Regions from separate parts of the Anoxybacillus kestanbolensis genome, predicted to be linked through region 1. Evidence: riboswitches for the same ligand, from Rfam matches in the RefSeq annotation. Region 1 holds a riboswitch; each other region holds the start of a gene.
The links. Region 1 has a riboswitch for cobalamin ahead of BO219_RS00445 ((2Fe-2S) ferredoxin domain-containing protein). Riboswitches for the same ligand answer to the same signal wherever they lie in the genome.
Positions count from the first base shown of each region.

Region 2: linked by a shared signal. The riboswitch ahead of BO219_RS05105 (ABC transporter substrate-binding protein) and the one ahead of BO219_RS00445 ((2Fe-2S) ferredoxin domain-containing protein) in region 1 are both predicted to bind cobalamin.
Region 3: linked by a shared signal. The riboswitch ahead of BO219_RS08595 (ribonucleoside-diphosphate reductase subunit alpha) and the one ahead of BO219_RS00445 ((2Fe-2S) ferredoxin domain-containing protein) in region 1 are both predicted to bind cobalamin.

Region 1 covers NZ_MQAD01000001.1:75,779-83,560, forward strand. Annotated here, with positions in the region: gene cobA (uroporphyrinogen-III C-methyltransferase) at 1-185, opposite strand, end outside; gene BO219_RS00430 (cobyric acid synthase) at 178-1,692, opposite strand; gene BO219_RS00435 (cobyrinic acid a,c-diamide synthase CobB) at 1,685-3,043, opposite strand; partial or broken gene BO219_RS00440 (cobalt-precorrin 5A hydrolase) at 3,040-3,690, opposite strand; partial or broken gene BO219_RS15085 (cobalamin biosynthesis protein CbiM) at 3,680-3,805, opposite strand; gene BO219_RS00445 ((2Fe-2S) ferredoxin domain-containing protein) at 3,802-4,167, opposite strand; cobalamin riboswitch at 4,312-4,493, opposite strand; gene BO219_RS00450 (LacI family DNA-binding transcriptional regulator) at 4,577-5,611, opposite strand; gene BO219_RS00455 (glycoside hydrolase family 31 protein) at 5,629-7,782, opposite strand, start outside.
Region 2 covers NZ_MQAD01000005.1:537,110-544,891, reverse strand. Annotated here, with positions in the region: gene resB (cytochrome c biogenesis protein ResB) at 1-1,113, shown strand, start outside; gene ccsB (c-type cytochrome biogenesis protein CcsB) at 1,445-2,620, shown strand; gene BO219_RS05115 (response regulator transcription factor) at 2,711-3,427, shown strand; gene BO219_RS05110 (ATP-binding protein) at 3,424-5,187, shown strand; cobalamin riboswitch at 5,255-5,446, shown strand; gene BO219_RS05105 (ABC transporter substrate-binding protein) at 5,562-6,518, shown strand; gene BO219_RS05100 (FecCD family ABC transporter permease) at 6,484-7,530, shown strand; gene BO219_RS05095 (adenosylcobinamide amidohydrolase) at 7,527-7,782, shown strand, end outside.
Region 3 covers NZ_MQAD01000013.1:140-7,921, reverse strand. Annotated here, with positions in the region: gene yidD (membrane protein insertion efficiency factor YidD) at 1-127, shown strand, start outside; gene BO219_RS08615 (GTP-binding protein) at 207-1,388, shown strand; gene BO219_RS08610 (metal ABC transporter substrate-binding protein) at 1,487-2,458, shown strand; gene BO219_RS08605 (cytochrome ubiquinol oxidase subunit I) at 2,554-3,882, shown strand; gene BO219_RS08600 (cytochrome d ubiquinol oxidase subunit II) at 3,897-4,934, shown strand; cobalamin riboswitch at 5,028-5,228, shown strand; gene BO219_RS08595 (ribonucleoside-diphosphate reductase subunit alpha) at 5,341-7,620, shown strand; partial or broken gene BO219_RS08590 (helix-turn-helix domain-containing protein) at 7,726-7,782, shown strand, end outside.

The sequences.
Region 1 (7,782 bases):
TTTTTCGGTTCTTTTCCACAATATACAAATTCTGTCCCTTCTTTCGCGTAAGCCAACAGTTCGCGACTAATGAGGCGATCGTAAATAATAACGTCCGCCTTTTCAATACATTCTCGTCCATAAACAGTAATGAGCTTCGGATTCCCTGGGCCTGCCCCGACAATGTACACTTTTCCTTTATGCATCACCATATCTCCCCTTTTGAAATTCAATCATTTTTCGTTCAATCGTTCTCACATCGACATGTTTTTCGACGCAATCTGCTAGCTCGTCAAACGCTTCGTTGCGCAATCGCCGATAAAACGGTCGCTCTATAGGGAATAAAACGTGCTTTTTTCGCCGTACATCATTTAACAAATAATGACGAAACGCATCGTTATGAAATAAATCGTGCATATACGTTCCGATGACACGTTCATCTTTCGTTTTGCATCCATCTGTTTTCCCTTCCATAAAAATGAGCGGTTCGCCTCGTTTTACGCTTGAACGTCCCATATGAATTTCATAGCCTTCTACGTGGAACGTTTCGCCTTTGAACGTCAATATTCCTTCGCATAACACCGTCGTTTTTTCGCGAGCGAGCGTCGTCTCCATCGGCAATAAACTTAATCCGTCGATCTCATCAAGCGGTGTTTCGACATGAAAAGGGTCTTGAATGCGCTCGCCAAGCATTTGATAGCCGCCACAAATGCCGACGATCGTCACATCCGTTCGTTCATATAAGCGTCGGATAGCAGAAAATAAGCCCGTTTCTTTTAAAAAACAAACGTCTTCGATCGTATTTTTACTTCCAGGCAAAATGAGTATATCAGGCTCACCTAACATAGCATGATCGGTCACGAAGCGCACCGAACAATCTGCTTCAGCAAAAAATGGATCGATATCTGTAAAGTTCGACAGGCGTGGATATTGAATAACTGCGATGTCAATTGCTTTCGTCTCATCTTTTTTCGTCGCATAACGGGAAAGGACGACCGAATCTTCAGCATCGATGCGCGTATGCATGTACGGCACGACACCGATCACCGGCACACCTGTATATTGCTCAAACCAATGCAAACCGGGCTGAAGAAGCGAAAGATCGCCGCGAAATTTATTAATGATCACCCCGATGACGCGTTTCCGGTCTTCTTCCTCCAATAGTTGCAACGTACCAACTAAACTCGCAAACACCCCTCCGCGCTCAATATCACCAATTAGCACGACAGGGGCGTTTGCCATGCGGGCGATGCGCATATTCACAAGCTCGCGATCATTTAAATTTACTTCTGCAGGGCTTCCCGCTCCTTCAATGACAAGACGATCGTACTCGTTCATTAACACATGAAGCGATTGTTGAATCAGCTCCAATCCGAGATGAAAAAACTCGTTGCGATAAGTAGTGGCTTTCATATTTTCATACGGTTTCCCATGTACAACAATTTGCGCTTCTTGATCGCGGCTCGGTTTAATTAAAATCGGGTTCATATGCGTCGTCGCCAACACGCCTGCCGCTTCCGCCTGAACTCCTTGTGCACGTCCAATTTCTTTTCCGTCAATCGTCACGTACGAATTAAGCGACATATTTTGCGATTTAAACGGTGCCGTCTTCCAACCGTTGCGCGCAAAGATGCGGCAAAAAGCCGTTGCGATCACACTTTTTCCTGCATCTGAATGTGTTCCTTGAAACATAATCGGAAGCGCCTTACGCATCTCCCTTCACCTCGCTACATGCGTTCAACCATCGCTCAACAAGCAAAGGATTTGATGGAAAATAAAAATGAACGTAGCCGGCAATAAGACGTTTATCCATATAGCCATCTAATTTACATCCTCGCAACCCTTTCACTTCATATGCAAACTTTTCTTCTTTGCGTGGGACAAACGTCGAGTAATGAAATTCATGCCCTTTTGCTTTGTCATATTCAAGCAAAAAGTTCCCCTTTCGTCCCGTCACTTCGCGATATCCGAGAGCAGCGAGCTTTTGCTGCATACGTACGTATCCTGGGATGACGCCGACCATCTCGTAATATTGCCCATCTGTAGTCACAATTCCTTCCGTTAAATACATAAATCCCCCGCATTCTGCAAGCGTCGGCAAGCCGCGCTGAATCGCTGCGGCGACCGAGCGTTTTACTTCTTCATCACGCGCCAACTCCGCTGCAAATTCTTCTGGGAATCCTCCGCCAATATACAAACCGTGAACGTCATGTGGAACACGTTCACCTGCAAGTGGCGAGAAATAAACGAGCGTCGCCCCGCAAGCCTGAAGCATCTCTAAATTTTCTTCGTAATAAAAATGAAATGCAGCGTCCTTCGCCACAGCAATGCGCACATCGTACGTTTGCTTCGGCTGAAAAAATGGAGCGCTCGTCAGCTCATTCGCCTCGGCTAAGTCCCATATCGCATCCAAATCAACCGTTTTCTCTATTCGCTTGCCAAGCTCATTAAAAAACGGCTGAAGTTCTCCCCGCTCGACAGAAGGAACGAGCCCTAAATGACGCTCTGGAATCGTCAAGTCAACCTCTTTTTGTAAATAACCGACGACAGGAATACGGCATTGTTGTTCAATCGCTTCTTTAACGAGCCGAAAATGCCCTTCACTTCCGACACGATTCGCGATCACCCCAACGATGCGAACGCGCTCATGAAACGATTGAAACCCGCGCACGACAGCCGCCGCACTTCGCGCCATTCCTGAACAATCAACGACTAACAACACCGGGCTTTCCGTGATGATGCTAATTTCTGCAGTGGAACCTTCATCTGTCGTCGCTCGTTTCCCATCAAATAGCCCCATGACCCCTTCAATAATGGAAAGATGCGCTCCTTCGCTTCCTTTCTTGCATACGTAGCGCACAATGTCTTCATTTCCCATCCAACTATCTAAATTGCGCGAACGCCTCCCTGTCACCGCCGTATGATATGTCGGATCAATGTAATCAGGTCCACATTTAAACCCTTGAACAACATAGCCTTTTTGTTTAAACGCACTCATTAAGCCGAGCGTTATCGTCGTTTTTCCAACACCGCTCCCAGTCCCAGCCACGACAATTCTTTTCACCGCTCTCCCTCCCATAGCGCAACGGAAATCGTCACATTCCCACTCTTTTTTTTCGTTAAAATAAGCTTTTGTTGTCCGCTATATCGCTTTGCTGCAGGTTCGCTTACACCATATGCCCCAGTATAGCGAAATACTGTTTCAGACGGTTCATCAATCGGAACGTCGTTTAATTGTTCGGGCGTATAAAAAATAAGCGGCCACCCATATTTGTTTGCGACGGCTAATAAACCTTCTTCATCTTTTTTCAAATCAATTGTACATAACGCTTTCACGCTTTTTAGCGAAAAACGAAGCTGTTGTAACGTATCGCAAATGACTTGTTCAATTTCTTGTGCGCTTGTCCCACGATTGCACCCGATGCCAATAACAATCACTTTCGGACGATACAACACTCCATGTTGTAAAATGGCTTGTTCCTCTTTCTCGAGCAGCCGATGCGTCACAACTAATGCTGCATCAGGCCTTGCTTTCAGCGCTTCCGCAATCGACCCATATGTACGAATGTTCGCTGGAAGCGGTGCATCATACGTCCACCAATGCCGCTCCCCTGATTCTTGTACAATCGCGACGTGTTGCTCGTTCACAACGGCAGCGCTCACAGGTGTTAAGTTTTCTTCGTTCTCCCACACCCATCCGAACGAGCGGCCAATGCCAAGGTAAAAATCCTTCCATAACGTGCATCGCATATACTGAAGGTGAAAGCGCAAATAAAACGTAGACAGTCAAGCATGTACAAACGATCCACCATGCGTTTCGCTTCATTTTTCTTTCCCCCTTGTCGCAACGCTATGTTCGGGCATAACAAATCCTGTATGTTCATACGTATACGTGACGTAATCGCGCAATATGTTCCCGTCACGTACATGATTGCGTACAATGTCCCTCCCTATTTGTTCATCAATCGTACGATACCAAACACCTTCTGGATAAACGATGACAACACATGCATCTTCGCAGCGACCGTTGCATCGTGTACGCGTCGTATGAACGCGCCCATGTAACTGCAACCGATCAATTTCATCGCGAATCGCTTGCGTCACCTCTTCCCCTCCTTTTCTCATGCAGCTTCCTCCGTTGCAAATAAGCATGTGATGTGTCGTTCCTTGTAAATTCCATGTTGCCATATATGTCGCCCCTTTTTTCAAAATAAAAAAGCACCCCTAGGCAGAGGTGCAGAAAAAACGAAAGATTCAAAAAATAGAGCATACGTCACTAAGCATATATAACGTCCATCGTTCCCGCACGTCTACCTATATTCCCGTAGGCAGCCGACGTATCGCAAGCAGGCAGGTCTCCTGGCTGAGGTTCATCATTTCGTTGCGCCTTCCCTAAAAATCAGTGGCATCCTGCAACAAAACTCCCCATCACAGTGGCGGGTACCGCGACGGCTTTGCACCGTTCTTCCCTTTTAAGCATACAGACGTATGCACCGTACTTGCTTATCGTATATTGTTTTTCAAAGAGCATGAATGTTAAGAATATAATACACCATTTTTTTCTTCTCGCCTAGTCCATTTACAAAAAAAGCGCCCTCTATTGAGAAGGCGCTTTGTAGTAGTCGCATGAAAATCGTTTCACGAGCGTATGTGGGATAATAATTCGTTTAATTGGCTCGTTCGGATTTTCAATTTGTTGTATTAAATTTCTTGCCGCTTCAAAGCCGAGTTGAAAAATGTTAATGTCTACCGACGTGAGCGGCGGACGAGAAATTTCCGATAAAAGTACGTTGTTAAAGCTGACGATCGATACATCTCCCGGCACGCTTAAGCCCATTTCCGCAAGCGTATTTAATACTCCAAGCGCCATTAAATCGTCGGCGACAACGAGCGCGGTTGGCGGTTCAGCAAGTGAAAGCAACTCTTTCATCGCTTCTTGTCCGCCTTCTTTTAAAAATTCCTCGTGTACAATGTAGTCTTTTCGATATGCAAGCCCTGCCGATTTGAGCGCTTTTTCATAACCGCGCAGACGATCCATCGTCACGATGAGATTGACGTTTCCACCGACAAATGCGATGCGCTCATGACCGAGTTCAATTAAATATTCCGTTGCCTCACGTGCCGCCCGTACGTTATCGTTATCAACGTGGGTAATTTCTTCCGCTTTTTTATGCGGTTTCCCAATGACAACGAACGGCACATCTTCTTTTTGTAAATACGCCATAATTTTATCGTTCGCACGCGAATAAAGCAAAATGACACCATCAACGCGCTTTCCTTGCACCATATGCACGACGCCATCATAAATTTCCGCTTCCGTTTCCCCTGTCGATAACTGTAACGCATATTGCCGATCATGCACCGCTTTACTAATGCCGCGAATGACTTCCGGGAAAAACGGATTTTGAAACGCTTTATCGGCCGAACTTGGCATGACGAGCCCGATTACTTGCGTCGATTTATTTGCTAAACTGCGCGCGATAAAATTCGGATGATAGCCAAGCTCTTTCATCGCCTCGCGCACTTTTTTCTTCGTTTTTTCACTAATGCGCGGGCTATCGGCGATGACGCGTGAAACGGTCGATGGCGCCACATTCGCGCGCTTCGCTACATCTTTAATCGTTACTGTCATAAAAAATCCCCCATCTCTTACAAAACAAACGTGTTTGTCGCCTCATCGATGATACATCGTTCTCCATTAACAACAATTGTAGACGGTACATCGCCAACAAATGCGACACGCAATTGCCAAGGTGGTTTGTACGCACCTTCTCGTTCTATCTCAAAATGAACCGCATCGTCCGAAAACGTCGCGCGAATATGCATGCGGACATATTCTCCTTTTTCGTACGCAAACGTCTCACCATCATCATCATAAATCGTATATGTCGATGTTCCTTTTTTCATTGTATACACATATAACGTCAACTGTTCATCTACAATCATCGTAGATGGCTTCGCTTCGGCGTGGGCAATCATCGCCCCTTCTTTTACGTATATTGGCAAACGATCAAGCGGTGCTTCGACAATATATCGCTGACCGCCTTCAAACACTTCTTTCGTCCAATAATCAACCCAGCGTCCTTCTGGAAAATAAACGATGCGATGCGTTGTATACGGACGGATGATCGGTGCAATCATCACTTGCTCGCCAACCATAAACTGATCCGAAATATTCCACGTTTCGCGATCGTTCGGATATTCCATCATAAGCGGGCGCATCATCGGCACACCTGTTTGATGCGCTTCCACATATAACGAGTAGAAGTGCGGCAACCATTCGTACCGCAAGTCAATATATCGTTTTATGATTTGTTCATATCCTTCCCCGAACGCCCACGGTTCTTGCCGCGCAAAACCGATCGCACAATGATTGCGGAAATATGGGAAAAACGCACCGACTTGCGTCCATCGCGCAAGCAACTCCCCGTTCGCATGATGCGCAAAGCCACCAACATCTGCCCCGCAAAACGCAACAGCCGATAATCCTAAATTCAAACACATCGGTATCGACAGTTCAAGGTGCTCCCAAAAGCTTCGATTATCTCCCGTCCATACCGCTGCGTAGCGATGAATGCCGGAAAAGCCTGCGCGTGTCAATACAAACGGACGTTTTCCCTTCAGCTGTTTTTTCAACGCAGAATATGTCGCCTCGGTCATCATCATTCCGTATATGTTATGCACTTGGCGATGCGTTTTCCATCCGTCATGAACGACTTGTTCATCGATCGTTTTTGTCTCGTTAAATACCGATGGCTCATTCATATCGTTCCAAATGCCTTCGATGCCGATGTCCGTATAAAACGTATGTTGTTCGCCCCACCATTTGCGCACTTTTTTCTTCAAAAAGTCTGGAAATACGCTCGTTCCTGGCCAGACGTCTCCTTTGTATAACGTTCCGTCAGCATATTTACAAAAATAATCCTTTTGCACCCCATCGCGGTACGTCTCATACTCCGCATCAACTTTCACGCCTGGATCTACAATCGGAACGATATGAACTCCTTGTTCCTTCGCATATTGAACGAGCGATTCCGGACGTGGAAATCGTTTTTTGTCAAATGTAAATACGCGATATTCGTCCATGTAATGAATATCTAAATATACCGCATCAAGCGGAATACGTTTGGCGCGAAACGTATCAATCAGTTCACGCACTTCCTGTTCGGTTTCATAACTATACCGTGACTGATGATACCCAAGCGCCCATTTTGGTGGCAAAGGCATTCGTCCAACAAGATGCGTATATTGCCCTAACACATCTTTCGGGTGCGGACCAGCAAACACATAATAGTCAAGGGACCCGCCATCTGATGTAAACGTATAAAACGATTCGTGGCGTAAGTCAAACGTCGTTTTATACGTATGATCGAAAAAGATGCCGTGCGTATGTCCATTTTTTAACACCATCATATATGGATGCGACTCATATAGAGGATCTGTTTCTAAATTGTGCGGCGCATACACGTCCGTATTCCACATCGTCCATACAGAACCACGTTTATTCAACACCCCTGTTTTTTCTCCTAATCCATATACGACATCTGTCGGAGCAAGCGCATGAACGCAACGCATACGCCCTTTTGCTTCAAAACATACAGGTTGTTCATCACGCACGAGCAATATTCCTTCATTGTCGTATATCGCCAGACGAAACGGACGTCGTTCGATGACGACTGTCAACTGTTTCGTCCGCAACTCCCAGCCGTCTTCTTTTTCTTGAACGTGCACATCCACTTTTTTCGGCGTTGCGACCACTGCTGGACTCACAGAAACATACTTTCCGTCGAATGGATCGAGCGT
Region 2 (7,782 bases), on a different contig from region 1:
CGCTCACAAGTAACGAATTATGAAGAGGCATTGCCAAGCGTCATGGACAAGCTAACAAAACGAGGGTATCGTGTTCGTGAAGAAAACGGAAACATTTTAGCAGAAAAAGGGCGTTTTTCCCGTTGGGGACCGTATGTGAATCATATAGGACTTATCATTTTTCTCATCGGTGCGATGCTTCGCTTCGTTCCGGGCATGTACGTCGATGAAAATATGTGGATTCGTGAAGGAGAAATAAAAGAAATTCCGGGAACGAACGGAAAATATTTTTTAGAAAATAAAAAGTTTATTTTTGAAGTGTATGAGAAAGGAAAAGAGAAAGAAGCGTTTCAAGCGGCGATTGATCGCGTCGGTAACGGAATGATGGCGAAAAACTATCAAACGGACGTCGTATTGTACGAGCGTATCGGTCCTGTCATTTCGGGCGAAGAGCCGAAGCTTAAAAAAATAAAAAGTTTTTCGATTCGTGTCAACGAACCGTTAAAACATGATCATTACGCGTTATATCAAGTTGATTTTAAGCTAGATGAATTAAAAAGCATGTCGTTTCATTTGACAGATAAACAAACGAACAAATCGTTTGGCACGATTACGATTGATTTAATTCAACCTGAAAAAGAATATGATCTTGGTAATGGGTATAAAGTTCAACTATTAAGCTATTTTCCAGATTTTTATTTTGATGAAAACGGCAATCCAAATACGCGTTCGAAAGTACCGAACAATCCAGCGTTCGTATTTAAAATGTTTGCCCCAGACCGTCCAAAAGGGGAAGTGAGCTTTACTGCCATTCGTCAAACGATTGAACCGCTCGGCGACAACAAGTATAAAATGGCGTTTGCAGAAATTGAAACGCGAAACGTATCAGCATTAACGGTGCGACGCGATTTTACACTCTGGATTTTAGGCGTTGGTGGCGCGATTTTTATGATCGGCCTTATTCAAGGAATGTATTGGAATCATCGTCGCGTATGGATTCGCCGAATGAATGAAGAAGTGCTTATTGCTGCGCATACGAATAAAAACTGGTTTGGACTGAAAAAAGAGCTTGAAAGCATATTTCATGATACGCCGTTTGTCATGCCGATCGATCAAACGGACAAGCGGTCATAAGGGGATTTTTGACTGTTCATGATAAATGTATAAATATTTATAAAAATCTGGTGATCATTTTATGTAAAAAAGTCAAAAAGGGCTGGGAGAAGATGATTCGCACGTACAAAGTCATGCTTCTGCCCAACAATAAGCAAAAAGCGAGGACTATTGCGAAAGTACGAAAAGAATAAAGTTGAAACAGAGGGAGGTGAATACCGTTACAGAAAAACGGAAAACATCAAGAAACTTGACTTCGGGGCGCCAAAGAAACGAGAGTAGCTTTTCGCGAGATCGGGCGCGATGAACAAGGAAGGAAACAGTCTTGTAAGTTTTCTGTAACGGGAAGAATGTGGTTCAACTAAGTAGTACATTACTATATATAGCATTTGTTCTTTATTTAATTGCGACACTTTTCTTTGGTGGCGCGATTCGTGTCAAAAAGAAAGAGGGACTTGATCGTTGGGCGACGCTTGGTATTGTGGTTACGATCATCGGTTTTGTTGCCCAGCTCGGTTATTTTATTACACGCTGGATCGCCGCTGGCCATGCGCCTGTCAGCAATTTGTTTGAATTTACAACGTTTTTTGGCATGATGCTCGTTGGCGCTTTTATCGTCATTTATTTTATTTACAGAACAAGCTTACTCGGTTTATTTACTTTACCGATTGCGATTTTAGTCATTGCTTATGCGAGCATGTTTCCGCGTGAAATTTCTCCACTCATTCCAGCTTTGCAAAGCGATTGGTTGCATATTCATGTGACGACAGCAGCAGCTGGAGAAGCGATTTTAGCGATTAGTTTTGCTACGGGACTCATTTATTTAATTCGCGTTGTCGATCAATCAAAGCCGAGTAAGCGCACGTTTTGGCTTGAATTCGTATTATTTTTCTTAATTAGTACGCTTGGTTTTGTTATCGTGACAACGTCGTTTCGCGTGGCGGGCTATGAAGCAACGTTTGAATGGATCGATAAAAACGGAAAGCAAGATGAAATGGTATATCATATGCCTGCGCTTGTCGGTCCGCATGAAGGCGTGTTAAAAACGGATGGGCGCATGACACCGCTTGTTGACACGCCGGCTATCATTAATGCGCGCAAGTTAAATACGGTCATTTGGTCTTTATTTTCTGGTCTTGCGTTATATGGCTTGCTTCGTCTTGTTTTACGCAAACGTATCGCAGCCGCATTACAACCACTTGTGAAAAATGTCAATTTAGATGTAGTTGATGAAATCGGCTATCGTTCCGTAGCGATCGGTTTTCCAGTGTTTACGCTCGGTGCGCTTATTTTTGCAATGATTTGGGCGCAAATTGCATGGACGCGTTTTTGGGGATGGGATCCGAAAGAAGTATGGGCGCTCATTACATGGTTGTTTTATGCGGCGTTTTTACATTTGCGTTTATCGAAAGGATGGCATGGTGAACGTTCCGCATGGCTTGCGGTCATCGGTTTTGCGATCATTATGTTTAACTTAGTAGTCGTTAACTTAGTCATTGCTGGCTTACACTCATATGCTGGATCTTAAAAACGCCTTCATTGCGAAGGCGCTTTTCTTATGAGAAGTAGAAAAAAGTTTGGCGGTTTTGTACAATAGTGATTGAGGAGGTATGACATCATGGAGAAGGAAGTTAAAATTTTAGTTGTTGATGATGAAGAACGAATTCGCCGCTTGCTTCGCATGTATTTAGAACGTGAGCAATACGTCATTGATGAGGCGGAAAATGGCGAGGAGGCGCTAGCGTTAGCGCTTGAAAATGATTATGACTTAATTTTGCTTGACTTGATGTTACCAGGAAAAGATGGTATTGAAGTATGTAAACAATTGCGTGAGAAAAAAGCGACGCCAGTCATTATGTTGACGGCAAAAGGAGAAGAAGCGAACCGCGTGCAGGGATTTGAAGCAGGAACGGACGATTATATCGTCAAGCCGTTCAGTCCACGTGAAGTCGTGCTTCGTGTGAAAGCGTTGCTTCGTCGCACAGCCAACTCTCCATATGTACCGACGGATACGACCGCGCGGGATGTGCTTGTTTTTCCACATTTAACGATTGATCATGATGCGCATCGCGTAACAGCGGATGGACATGAAGTCAGTTTAACTCCGAAAGAGTATGAGTTGCTTCACTTTTTAGCGAAATCGCCAGATAAAGTGTTTGATCGCGAGCAGTTGTTAAAAGAAGTGTGGCATTATGAATTTTTTGGCGACTTGCGCACGGTTGATACACATGTCAAACGGTTGCGTGAAAAACTAAATAAAGTGTCGCCAGCTGCCGCGAAAATGATCGTCACCGTTTGGGGTGTCGGGTATAAATTTGAGGTCGTGAATGAATGATGGCGCTATGGCGTAGTGTCGTTGGTAAGCTATGGCTGACGATTTTGTTGCTCGTTGCTTTTGTTCTTTTTATTTTAACGGTTTTGTTACTCGGTTTTTTTGAAAAATATTATTTAGAAAAGACAGGAGATCAGCTGACCCAACAAGCAATGAAAGTGGCGCGTGTCGTGGCAGAACATGATGAACAATTTGCACGCTCGATTGCGTGGACGATGGTTGATGACGTATCGAAGCTCATGATTATTATCGACGATCGTCATTATTGGTACTCACCGAATGAGAAGCTTGCCGACTTGCCGCTTTCATTTGTACAACAAGATCAACAGTTATCGCGCGTTTTTGATGGAAAAAAGGTAGTGAAACGAACATTAATGCCAAATCAAACGATGCGAAACAATGAATATAACGAGCTGTTTATTGTCGGTGTCCCGCTTCATATATCTGATGGAAACGGTGCTGTATTCGTGTATCAATCGTTGAAAGCGGTGGAAGAAACGACAAAACAAACGACGAAATTTATTTTTCTTGCAGCATTTATCGCGATTGTACTAACGACGGTATTCGCCTTTTTCTTGTCCACACGCATTACAGCTCCGCTCCGAAAAATGAGACAAGTGGCATTTGAAATTGCCCGTGGAAAGTTTGACTCAAAAGTGCCGATTGTTACTCATGATGAAATTGGGGAGCTGGCAATGGCATTTAATCAAATGGGGCGGCAACTGCAATTTCACATTAATGCGTTAAACCAAGAAAAAGAGCAATTGGCAAGCATTTTAAGCAGCATGGCGGATGGCGTCATTACGCTCAATCGAAATGGCGAAGTGCTTATTACAAACCCACCTGCCGACCGATTTTTACAAGCATGGTACTACGAACAAGGGCAGCGCGACGATTTATTACCCCTTCCTCCGCAAGTAAATGAATTGTTCAAAAAAGCGGTAACGGAAGAAAAGGAACAAGCTGCCGAAATCGCTTTACAAGGTCGCAATTGGGTCATTGTTATGACTCCGCTATACAATGGTAAAGTTATTCGTGGAGCTGTTGCGGTGCTTCGTGACATGACAGAAGAACGACGATTAGATAAGTTACGTAAGGATTTTATCGCAAACGTCTCGCATGAGTTGCGCACGCCGATTGCGATGTTGCAAGGATATAGCGAAGCGATCGTCGATGATATTGCGGCAACAGATGAAGAGAAAAAAGAACTAGCAAAAGTCATTTATGATGAATCGTTGCGCATGGGACGCCTTGTCAATGATTTGCTTGATTTAGCGCGCATGGAAGCGGGTCATTTAACGCTTCATCACGAACAAGTACCGCTCAAACCATATATAGAGCGCATTATTCATAAGTTTCAAGCGTTAGCGAAAGAAAAAGGAGTTCATTTGCTTGTTGAAATGAACGATGAGCTCATCGTTTCATTCGACCCTGATCGCATTGAACAAGTGTTGACGAACTTAATTGATAACGCTCTTCGTCATACAGATGAAGGCGGGGAAGTGCGCGTCATTGTCGATGCGGACGAAGAAGTAGTACGCATTTCTGTACAAGATTCTGGTTCAGGCATTCCAGAAGAAGATTTGCCGTTTGTGTTTGAACGTTTTTATAAAGCGGATAAAGCACGCACGCGCGGCCGATCGGGTACGGGATTAGGTCTTGCGATTGCGAAAAACATCGTCGAAGCGCATAAAGGAACAATTACTGTTCATAGCAAACTCGGAGAAGGAACGACATTTACATTTACATTGCCATTAAAATAGAAAAAATTTGTTGCTATTAACGATATTTTTCGCTATGATAGAAACGTAAAAATTGTTCGACAATTATATATGTCTGTTGCAAAAAGGTGTCGAACGGGCAACCTAGTAGACTTAATAGGGAATCTGGTGCAAGTCCAGAACTGTCCCCGCAACTGTAAATGCTGACGAAATGAAACGTGCCACTGTACAATTTGTACGGGAAGGCTTCAAAGTAGGATGACGCATAAGTCAGTAGACCTGCCTTTTTGCTTCGTCATTCGCGTCTTCGGGGAGTGAGACGACGAAACGACAAGAGGAGTAATTATCTTTTGTTGTTTCCAGCTCATTCCGTTTGGGGTGAGCTTTTTATTTTTATACATAAAAAAGGGGGAAAAATGATGAAATGGAAACATTACGTATGGCTTCTTGCGCTTTTGTTGACGCTCGGATTAGCGGCATGCAACAATAACGCAGAGCCAGCAAAAGAGACGAAGCAAGAAGCGAAAACGGAACAAGCCGCATTTCCAGTCACCATAAAAGATGCGGTTGGTGATGTCACGATTGAAAAAGAACCGAAAAAAATTGTTTCGCTTATTCCGAGTAATACAGAAATTGCGTACGCATTAGGACTTGGTGACAAAATTGTTGGTGTCAGCGACTTTGATAACTATCCAGAAGATGTGAAAAACAAAGAAAAAATTGGTGGTATGGAGTTTAATGTAGAAAAAATTATTTCGCTTCAACCAGACGTTGTGCTTGCGCATGCATCGAGTGCTCATAACTCTGAAGAAGGATTAAAGCAATTAAAAGATGCAGGCATTACAGTTGTTGTTGTACCAAACGCAACGTCGCTCAACGACGTATATGCATCGATTGAACTCATCGGAAAAGCGACAGGAAAAGTGAAAGAAGCGACAGATGTTGTACAACAAATGAAACAAAAAATTGATGCCATCGCTGAAAAGGCGAAAGAAGTGAAAGAAGAAGCGACCGTTTGGGTAGAAGTTTCTCCTGCTCCAGAAATTTATACAGCTGGAAAAGGAACTTTTATGGATGAGATGTTAACGATCATTCATGCGAAAAACGCAGCCGGCGACCAAGAAGGATGGCCGATGTTTACTGAAGAAGATGCGGTGGCGTTAAATCCAGACGTCATTATTACGACGTACGGTTACTATACACCGAACGCTGTCGAGCAAGTGCTCGCTCGCCCAGCTTGGAAAGAAGTTCCTGCGATTAAAAATAAACGCGTATACGATGTTAATTCCGATTTAGTTTCTCGTCCAGGACCACGTTTAGCTGAAGGGGTCGAAGAAATTGCCAAAGTCGTTTATCCAGACATTTTTAAATAACTATATGACTGCATCCATCATTGCGATCGTTGCACTATTATTAGGGATATCGATTGGATCACAATCGATTCCCTTTTCTTCTATATGGGACACGTTGTCGCATCATTTGTTTCATACACCGATGGACGTTCCCGCCACCATTTCGCAAATTATTATTGCGATTCGTGTGCCGAGAGTGGTGCTCGCCTTTTTGATTGGGGCGTCCTTAGCACTTGCTGGTGTAGCGTTCCAAGGGCTTTTAAAAAACGTTTTAGCTGATCCGTATACGATTGGAGTATCATCTGGCGCTGCTGTCGGAGCGGTACTCGTCTTCTTTTTTCAACTTCATTTGTCGTTTCTCGGACGCTTTACGTTACCGATCGTGAGCATTATGTGTGCGCTCGTGACATTATTGTTTGTTTTATTATTTGCTCGACTTGCAGAACGCAATATGGGAATTGAAACGATCGTTTTAATCGGCATTATCATGAATGCGTTTTTCGGCTCGGTTATTTCACTTATGGTTGCCCTTAGTGGTGAGGAATTGCGTCAAGTCATTAGCTGGCTCATGGGAAGCGTCGCGATGCGCGGTTGGTCATATGTTTCTTTATTTGTACCGTTTTTTATCATCGGTTCTCTCGGCTTATTTACACATATTCGCGAGTTAAACGCTTTTTCATTTGGCGAGCGAACAGCAGCAAACATTGGCGTACATGTGTTGCGAAAAAAGTTATGGATTTTACTTAGCGCTTCCTTGCTTACAGGCGCAGCGGTAGCTGTATCGGGCACGATCGGCTTTGTTGGGCTTGTCATTCCGCATATGACGCGTTTGATTTGTGGGGCAAATCACCGGAAATTATTGCCACTTTCTTTTTTGTACGGTGGCACGTTTTTAGTGTTAGCAGATGTTGTGGCACGAACGATTGTTTCACCGAGGGAATTGCCGATCGGAGTCATTACATCGTTCATCGGGGCTCCGTTATTTGCCATATTGTTATTTAAAAGTTTAAAACGGAAGACGGGATCAGTATGATTGATGTCAAACACATTTCGTATCAATATGGAGAAAAACAAGTATTACAAAACGTTTCGTTTACTGTTTATGAAGGTGAGTTTTTCGGTATTTTAGGTCCGAACGGGTCAGGAAAAACAACGTTAATGAAACTGTTAAGCCGAGATCTTTCTTTACAAGAGGGGGCCATTTTTATTTGCGGGCAGCATATTGAAACGTATAAACCGAAACAATATGCCAAACTCGTTGCGACGTTGCCACAACATACAGATG
Region 3 (7,782 bases), on a different contig from region 1:
CGGATTAGAAGCGATTCGTCGCTTCGGTGCACTTAAAGGAGGCTATTTAACAATCAAACGCATTTTAAAGTGCCATCCATTTCATCCAGGTGGATTTGATCCTGTGCCAGAAAAAGAGCAAAAATAATTGCCCTTTCTCTTTTTTTTTTCGATATGATAAACGTTGTAAATCGTAATAATTACGCTTTATCAAAAGGAGGAGGAAAATGAAAATCCCTGTTACCGTATTAAGCGGCTATTTAGGTTCTGGAAAAACGACGTTGCTTAATCATATTTTAAATAATCGTGACGGATTAAAAATCGCTGTCATCGTCAATGACATGAGTGAAGTCAATATTGACGCTGAATTAATTAAACAAGGCGGTTTTTCGCGTACAGAAGAAAAGCTTGTACAAATTCAAAATGGGTGTATTTGCTGTACGTTGCGAGAAGATTTAATGAAAGAAGTCGAAAATCTCGTTGATGCTGGCAACATTGATTACATCGTTATCGAATCATCAGGCATTAGCGAGCCAATTCCTGTTGCTCAAACGTTTACGTACATTGACGAGGAGTTCGGGATCGATTTAACATCGAAATGTCGATTAGATACGATGGTTACTGTCGTCGATGCTCATCGTTTTTGGCATGATTTCGCTTCCGGTGAAACGTTATTAGATCGCAAACAAGCGATCGATGAAACAGATGTGCGTGAAGTCGTTGATTTATTAATTGACCAAATCGAATTTGCAAACGTGCTCATTTTAAATAAAATTGATTGTATTTCGGAAGAAGATGCGGACGAATTAGAAGCACTTCTTCGTAAATTAAACCCAGAAGCGAAAATCATTCGAACAACGTACGGAAAAGTGGCACTTCATGACATTTTAAATACCCGTTTATTTGATTTTGAAAAAGCAAGTCAATCGGCTGGATGGATGAAAGAACTAAACGAAGAACATACACCTGAGACGGAAGAATACGGTATTTCTTCTTTCGTATATCGCCGCCGTCGCCCGTTTCACCCTGAAAGACTTATGCATTGGCTTGAAAACTGGCCGGTTGAAGTCGTTCGTGCAAAAGGATTTTTCTGGCTCGCGTCGCGCAACAATATGTGCGGACTTCTTTCTCAAGCTGGACCGTCCATTATGATTCAAGGGGCTGGCGAATGGATTGCCACATATCCTCCACATGAACGTGAACAAATTTTACAACAAGAACCAGAATTACGCGCCAAATGGAACGATACGTATGGTGATCGCATGACAGAACTCGTGTTTATTGGAATCGATATGGATGAACAAGCCATTTCTTCTTCACTCGATACATGCTTATTAACAGATGAAGAAATGAGCAAAGATTGGTCAACATTTGTCGATCCACTCCCACCATTTGTTTCTGTTTCATAGTTTTCAAATCGTAACGATTACGATATAATAAAACAGGAGTGAGAAAGATGTTATCTGACGATCAGAAACATCTTTCTTTATTTGGAAGGAGGAGGAAGATGAAGGTAAAAACCATTTTATCCATTATACTTACGAGCACACTGCTATTGTTTGGATGCTCGCAACAAGAACAGACGAATGAATCGAAGAATGAGGAAAAAAACGATCAACTTATCGTTTATACAACTGTATACCCTCTTCAAGACTTTACTGAAAAAATTGGTGGCAAGCACGTTCAAGTGGAAAGCGTATATCCTCCCGGCGTTGATGTGCACACATACGAACCGACGGCAAAAACGATGCAACAAATCGCAGATGCTGACGCTTTCATTTACATCGGTCAAGGAATGGAAGGATTTGTTGACCGCGTTGTCGAAACGCTAGAGAATGAACACGTCAAGTTCGTGGAAGCAACAGCTGGGATGGAATTGCTTCCAGCCAACGATGCTCATGGGGACGAACATGCTCATGAAGATGAACACGCCCATGAAGATGAGCATGAGCACGGTGATGTAGATCCTCATGTCTGGTTAGATCCGATATATTCAATCCAAATGGCTGAAACGATTAAACAAACGTTAACAAAACTAAAACCGGAAGCAAAAGACGATTTTGAACAAAACTTTACTTCGCTAAAACAACAGCTTGAACAACTAGATCAACAATTTCAACAATTAGTAAAAGAAGCAAAAAGAAAAGAAATTCTTGTCGCTCATGCGGCATACGGCTATTGGGAAAAACGATACGGCATCAAGCAAATAAGTGTAACAGGATTGTCACCAACAAATGAACCATCGCAAAAGCAGCTTGCTTCGATTATTCAAATCGCCAAAGACCATGACATACACCATATCTTTTTTGAGCAAAACGTAACATCGAAAATTGCTGAAGTTGTGAAAAACGAAATCGGAGCTGATGTACTTATCCTTCACAACTTAGAAGCACGAACAAATGATGATATAAAAAACAACAAAGACTACTTCGCAATTATGAATGACAACATCTCTGCACTAAAAAAAGCTCTACAATAAGCGATCATAACGGTCGCTTATTTTTTTGTATATTTTTTCCCTTTTCAAATCAAACTAGGAAACGACAATGTATGGAAAGGGATGAACATTTCGGTATGGACCACGTATTAACAGCAAGAACGCTTTTTGGTACAACGATGGCATTTCACATTATTTTCGCCACTCTTGGCGTTGGGATTCCGCTTATGATTTTATTGGCTGAGCTACTATATCAAAAAACGAAAGACAATGACTATGCCATCATGGCAAATCGTTGGACAAAAGCGCTCGCCATTTTGCTTGGTGTAGCCATTCCATCCGGTACGATTGCAGGAGTGCAGCTCTCCCTTCTATGGCCCGGTTTTATGGAAGTAATCGGAAAAGTGATGGCACTACCATTTCAAATTGAAATTTATGCGTTTTTCGTTGAAGCGTTATTTTTATCCATTTACGTATATGCAGCTGACCGCATTTCACCAACGATGCGCATCGTAAGCTTAATATTTGTGGCCATCGGGGCAGCTGCTTCTGCCATTTTAATTACGAACGTACATGCCTTTGAAGGTACACCGACAGGCTTTCGCATCGAAAATGGACAAATTGTTGACGTCGATCCATGGAAAGCATTTTTTAATCCGAGCTTTGCCGTCACAGCCACACACGTTGTTTTATCCGCCTATATGACCGGAGCGTTTACGATCGCTTCCATCGCTGCCTACAAGATGTTGAAAAATAAACATAACGAGCGCATTCAGCTTTTTCATAAAAAAGCACTGATGCTCGGGTTAACAGTCGGTGGCGTATTTTCTTTACTCACGGCAATAAACGGACATGAATCAGCTCAACTTCTTCATGAATATCAACCAGAAAAATTAGCGGCTGCTGAAGGATTGTTTGAAACGCAGTCACACGCTCCACTCGTTATCGGTGGTTTTACAGATCGCGAAACACAAACAGTAAAATGGGGAATTGAAATTCCGTGGTTGCTTAGCTTTTTAGCTGGTAATCGCTTCGATACCGTCGTTGTCGGGTTAAATGATTTTCCAGAAGAATGGTGGCCCCCTCTATTCGTCCATACACTTTTTAACGCCATGGTCGGAATTGGCATGTTTCTTCTCCTACTTTCAACTGTCGGATTCATTTGGTATCGCATAAAGAAACAATATACATTTCCAAACTGGTTTATGCGGACAGTTGTTACTGCTGGGCCGCTCGCTCTTCTCGGCATTGAATTTGGCTGGATTTTTGCTTGCACAGGCAGACAACCATGGGTCATTTATCGCATGATGACAACGGCAGAAGCTGTAACACAATCAACAAATTTAGGAACACTTTTTCTTTTATTTACGTCCATTTACGTATTTTTACTCATCGCCGTCGTGCTCGTCTTGCGATCGTATTTTCGCCGCCATCCGATTGAACAACAGTTGTCTATACACATATAGAAAGGAGCAAGATGATGACAGATGAATTAATTGCGATTTCAATTTTATGGGGATTTATTTTTATTTACGCCGTCATGGCGACGATGGACTTCGGAGCAGGTTTTTGGTCGATGGTATATATGAATCGTCCACAAACAAAAGCAACGAAAATCGCAAATCGATATTTATCGCCAACATGGGAAGTAACGAACGTCTTTATCGTCGCCATCGTCGTAGCGCTCGTTAGCTTTTTTCCTGGGGCGACGTTTATACTTGGAACGATCTTGCTTATCCCTGGTAGTATTATTTTACTTTTGCTGACCGTTCGTAGTGCATTTCTCGTTTTTTCGCACGTTGCCCCTAAATATGAAAAAGTGCTCATTTACATTTCAGGCATAAGCGGCTTGCTTATTCCAGCATTTTTAATTAGCGTCTTGCCCATTACACATGGGTCTTTCGTTGAAACAATGAATGGTGTCAGTCGTCTTCGGCTCGATCGTCTATTTACAAGCCCACATGAGTATGCGTTTATTGCCTTTGCGATTACAAGCACACTTTTTCTTTCTTCGCTTTTATTAGCGGATTACTCAAATGAAGCGAATGAAGCGGAGGCATATGCGATCTATCGTCGCGATGCGCTTATTATAGGACCATTCGCCCTTCTCTCCTCGATGTTGATTATGATTACGATGCGAAATGAAGCACGGTGGCTATACGATGGAATGATGTCTCATTGGCCATGGCTTGTCGCTTCCGTCATATTGTTCCTTTTAGCTGGCGGGGCGCTTTTTCTTCCCCCATGGAAAAAGAAACATGGACGCGGAATACCGCGTCTTGCGGTGGGTGCGATCGTTTTGCAATATTTTTGTGCGAGCTATGCATATGGGAAAGCTCATTTACCGTATATGATTTATCCGAATGTAACCATTGAGTCGGGATTTACACACCCGAATACGTTTCGTGCCTTATTTTTGACGTATATCGTTGGTTTTGCAATTTTATTTCCAGGATTCATTTATTTTTGGCGGCTGTTTATGAAAGATCGACGCTATGTAGCAAAGGATGAAAAATAATGATTGCAAATGTTGAGATTTTTCGTTATAGTTTTAAACGTAAACCTTTTTTACACAATATATTGTGATGATAAACAAGATAATAACTATATATTGAAACCGACAAGCGAAGGTGTCCAAACGGACTTAATAGGGAATCTGGTGCGAATCCAGAACTGTCCCCGCAACTGTGTGCGCAGACGAAATGGAAACAACACCACTGTATATGTCAGCTGTTTTATGGCGCATATATGGGAAGGAATCCAAAGTAGGAAGAAGCGCAAGTCAGGAGACCTGCCTTCCTTGTATCGTTTCATATTCTTCGGGGATTGAGAAGATGAAACGATGGAAAAAGGCATGCTTTTACCATCGTTTCATCCGCTCAACGAGAGCGGATTTTTTTATTTTCTAGGGGAAGGGATGTTATATGGTGTACATAAAACAACAAACAGAAGTAAATGAAGAAACGACCCGCACATTATTGTTTCATATTTTCAAAGATTTTCCACACTTATCAAGCGAGCGATACATCGAGCGTACGATACGGTCGCTGACGTATACAAAATCATACGATGACATGATGAACAAACTCATTTTAAATGCACTTGACGAAATCACCGTAGAACAACCTGATTGGACGTTTGTCGCAGCACGCCTTTATTTACAACAGCTATACAATGAGGCTGCTATAAATCGGGGTTATGATGTATCCGACACATACCGCTACTTTTATGAGTTACAAACAATGCTCGTTGATCTCGGTATTTACGATCCGTTTGTACTTGAACGATATACGAAAGAAGAACTACAAGAAGCGGGGACATGGATCGATCCGAAAAAAGACGAGCAATTTACATACATCGGATTACGCACACTCGTTGATCGTTATTTAGCGAAAGGATATGACGGAGAAATTTATGAGTTGCCACAAGAACGTTTTTTAACCATTGCTCTTACGCTGATGGTGAATGAGCCAAAAGAAAAACGAATGGAGCTTGTCAAAGAAGCGTATTGGGCGTTATCGAACCAATACATGACGGTCGCTACACCAACGTACGCCAACGCAGGTAAATCTTACGGTCAATTATCGAGTTGTTTCATTGATACAGTCGACGATAGCTTAACCGGCATTTATGAATCAAATACAGACGTCGCGCGTTTATCAAAAGGCGGTGGAGGGATTGGTGTATATTTAGGTAAAATTCGGGCACGCAACTCGGATATTAAAGGATTTAAAGGCGTATCGTCTGGTGTCATCCCATGGATGCGTCAATTAAACAATACCGCTGTATCGGTTGACCAGCTTGGTACGCGACAAGGAAGTATTGCCGTCTATTTAGACGTTTGGCATAAAGACATTTTCTCATTTTTAGACGCGAAACTAAACAACGGCGATGAACGGCAAAAATGCCATGATTTATTTTATGGCGTATGCATCCCTGATTTATTTATGGAACAAGTCGAAAAGCGTGGCGATTGGTATTTATTTGACCCACATGAAGTGAAAAAAGTGATGGGGTGGAAAGATAAAGATGGGAATCCGCTAGGTCTTGAAGATTTTTACGATGAAGAACGAGGGTGTGGTTCGTTCCGCGAAAAATACGAAGAATGTATCAATCACCCAGAGTTAAGTAAAGAACGTGTACCTGCCATTGAAATTATGAAGCGCATTTTAAAATCACAATTAGAAACGGGTACACCTTATATGTTTTATCGCGACGAAGCGAATCGAATGAATCCAAATAAACATGCGGGCATGATTTATTCTAGCAATTTATGTACGGAAATTATGCAAAATATGAGCGCGACTACCGTAACAAAAGAGTATACGCAAGATGGTGAAATTATTATTCATAAAAAGCCAGGCGACTTTGTCGTTTGTAACTTATCTAGCATTCATCTCGCTCGCGCCGTACAAGACGATGTACTCGAAAGATTAATTCCGATTCAAGTACGTATGCTCGATAACGTCATCGACTTAAACGAAAATCGCATTGAAGTGTTGCAAGCGGTGATGACAAATAAAAAATATCGGGCAATCGGTCTAGGTGCATTTTCATGGCATCACTTATTGGCGTTAAAAGGAATCAAGTGGAATAGCGAAGAAAGCGTTGATTTCGCTGACAAGCTATTTGAAAAAATCGCTTATTTAACGATTCGAGCAAGCATGGAATTAGCGAAAGAAAAAGGAGCATATCCGGAGTTTGCAGGTTCTGATTGGCATACAGGGAAATATTTTGACCTTCGCGGTTATCATTCCCACGATGAGTTAGATTGGGATGAGTTAAAGCAACAAGTGATGAGACATGGGATACGTAATGGGTATCTCATGGCGCCTGCGCCAAACGCTTCGACATCCGTTTTAGCAAACGGAACGGCGTCATGCGACCCTGTCTTTAATCGCTTATATTTTGAAGAAAAGAAAAATTATAAAATTCCTGTTACCGTTCCTGATTTAAATGCCAAAACATTTTGGTTTTACGAAAATGCCTATGAAGTGGATCAAAAGATGAGCATTCGTCAAAATGCCGCTAGACAAAAACATGTCGATCAGTCGTTAAGTTTTAATCTTTACGTATACAACACGATTAAAGCGAAAGATCTTTTGGATTTACATTTAACGGCATGGAAAGAACGGTTAAAATCGACGTATTACGTTCGCAGCACTGCCGTAACGATTGAAGAATGCGACGTTTGCTCATCGTAGGGGGGCTTTTGACTGTTCATGATAAATGTATAAATATTTATAAAAATTTTATAAAAATCTGATGATCATTTTATGTGAAAAAAGTCAAAAAGGGGCTGGGAGAAGATGATTCGCACGTACAAAGTCATGCTTCTGCCCAACAATAAGCAAAAGACGAAGCTT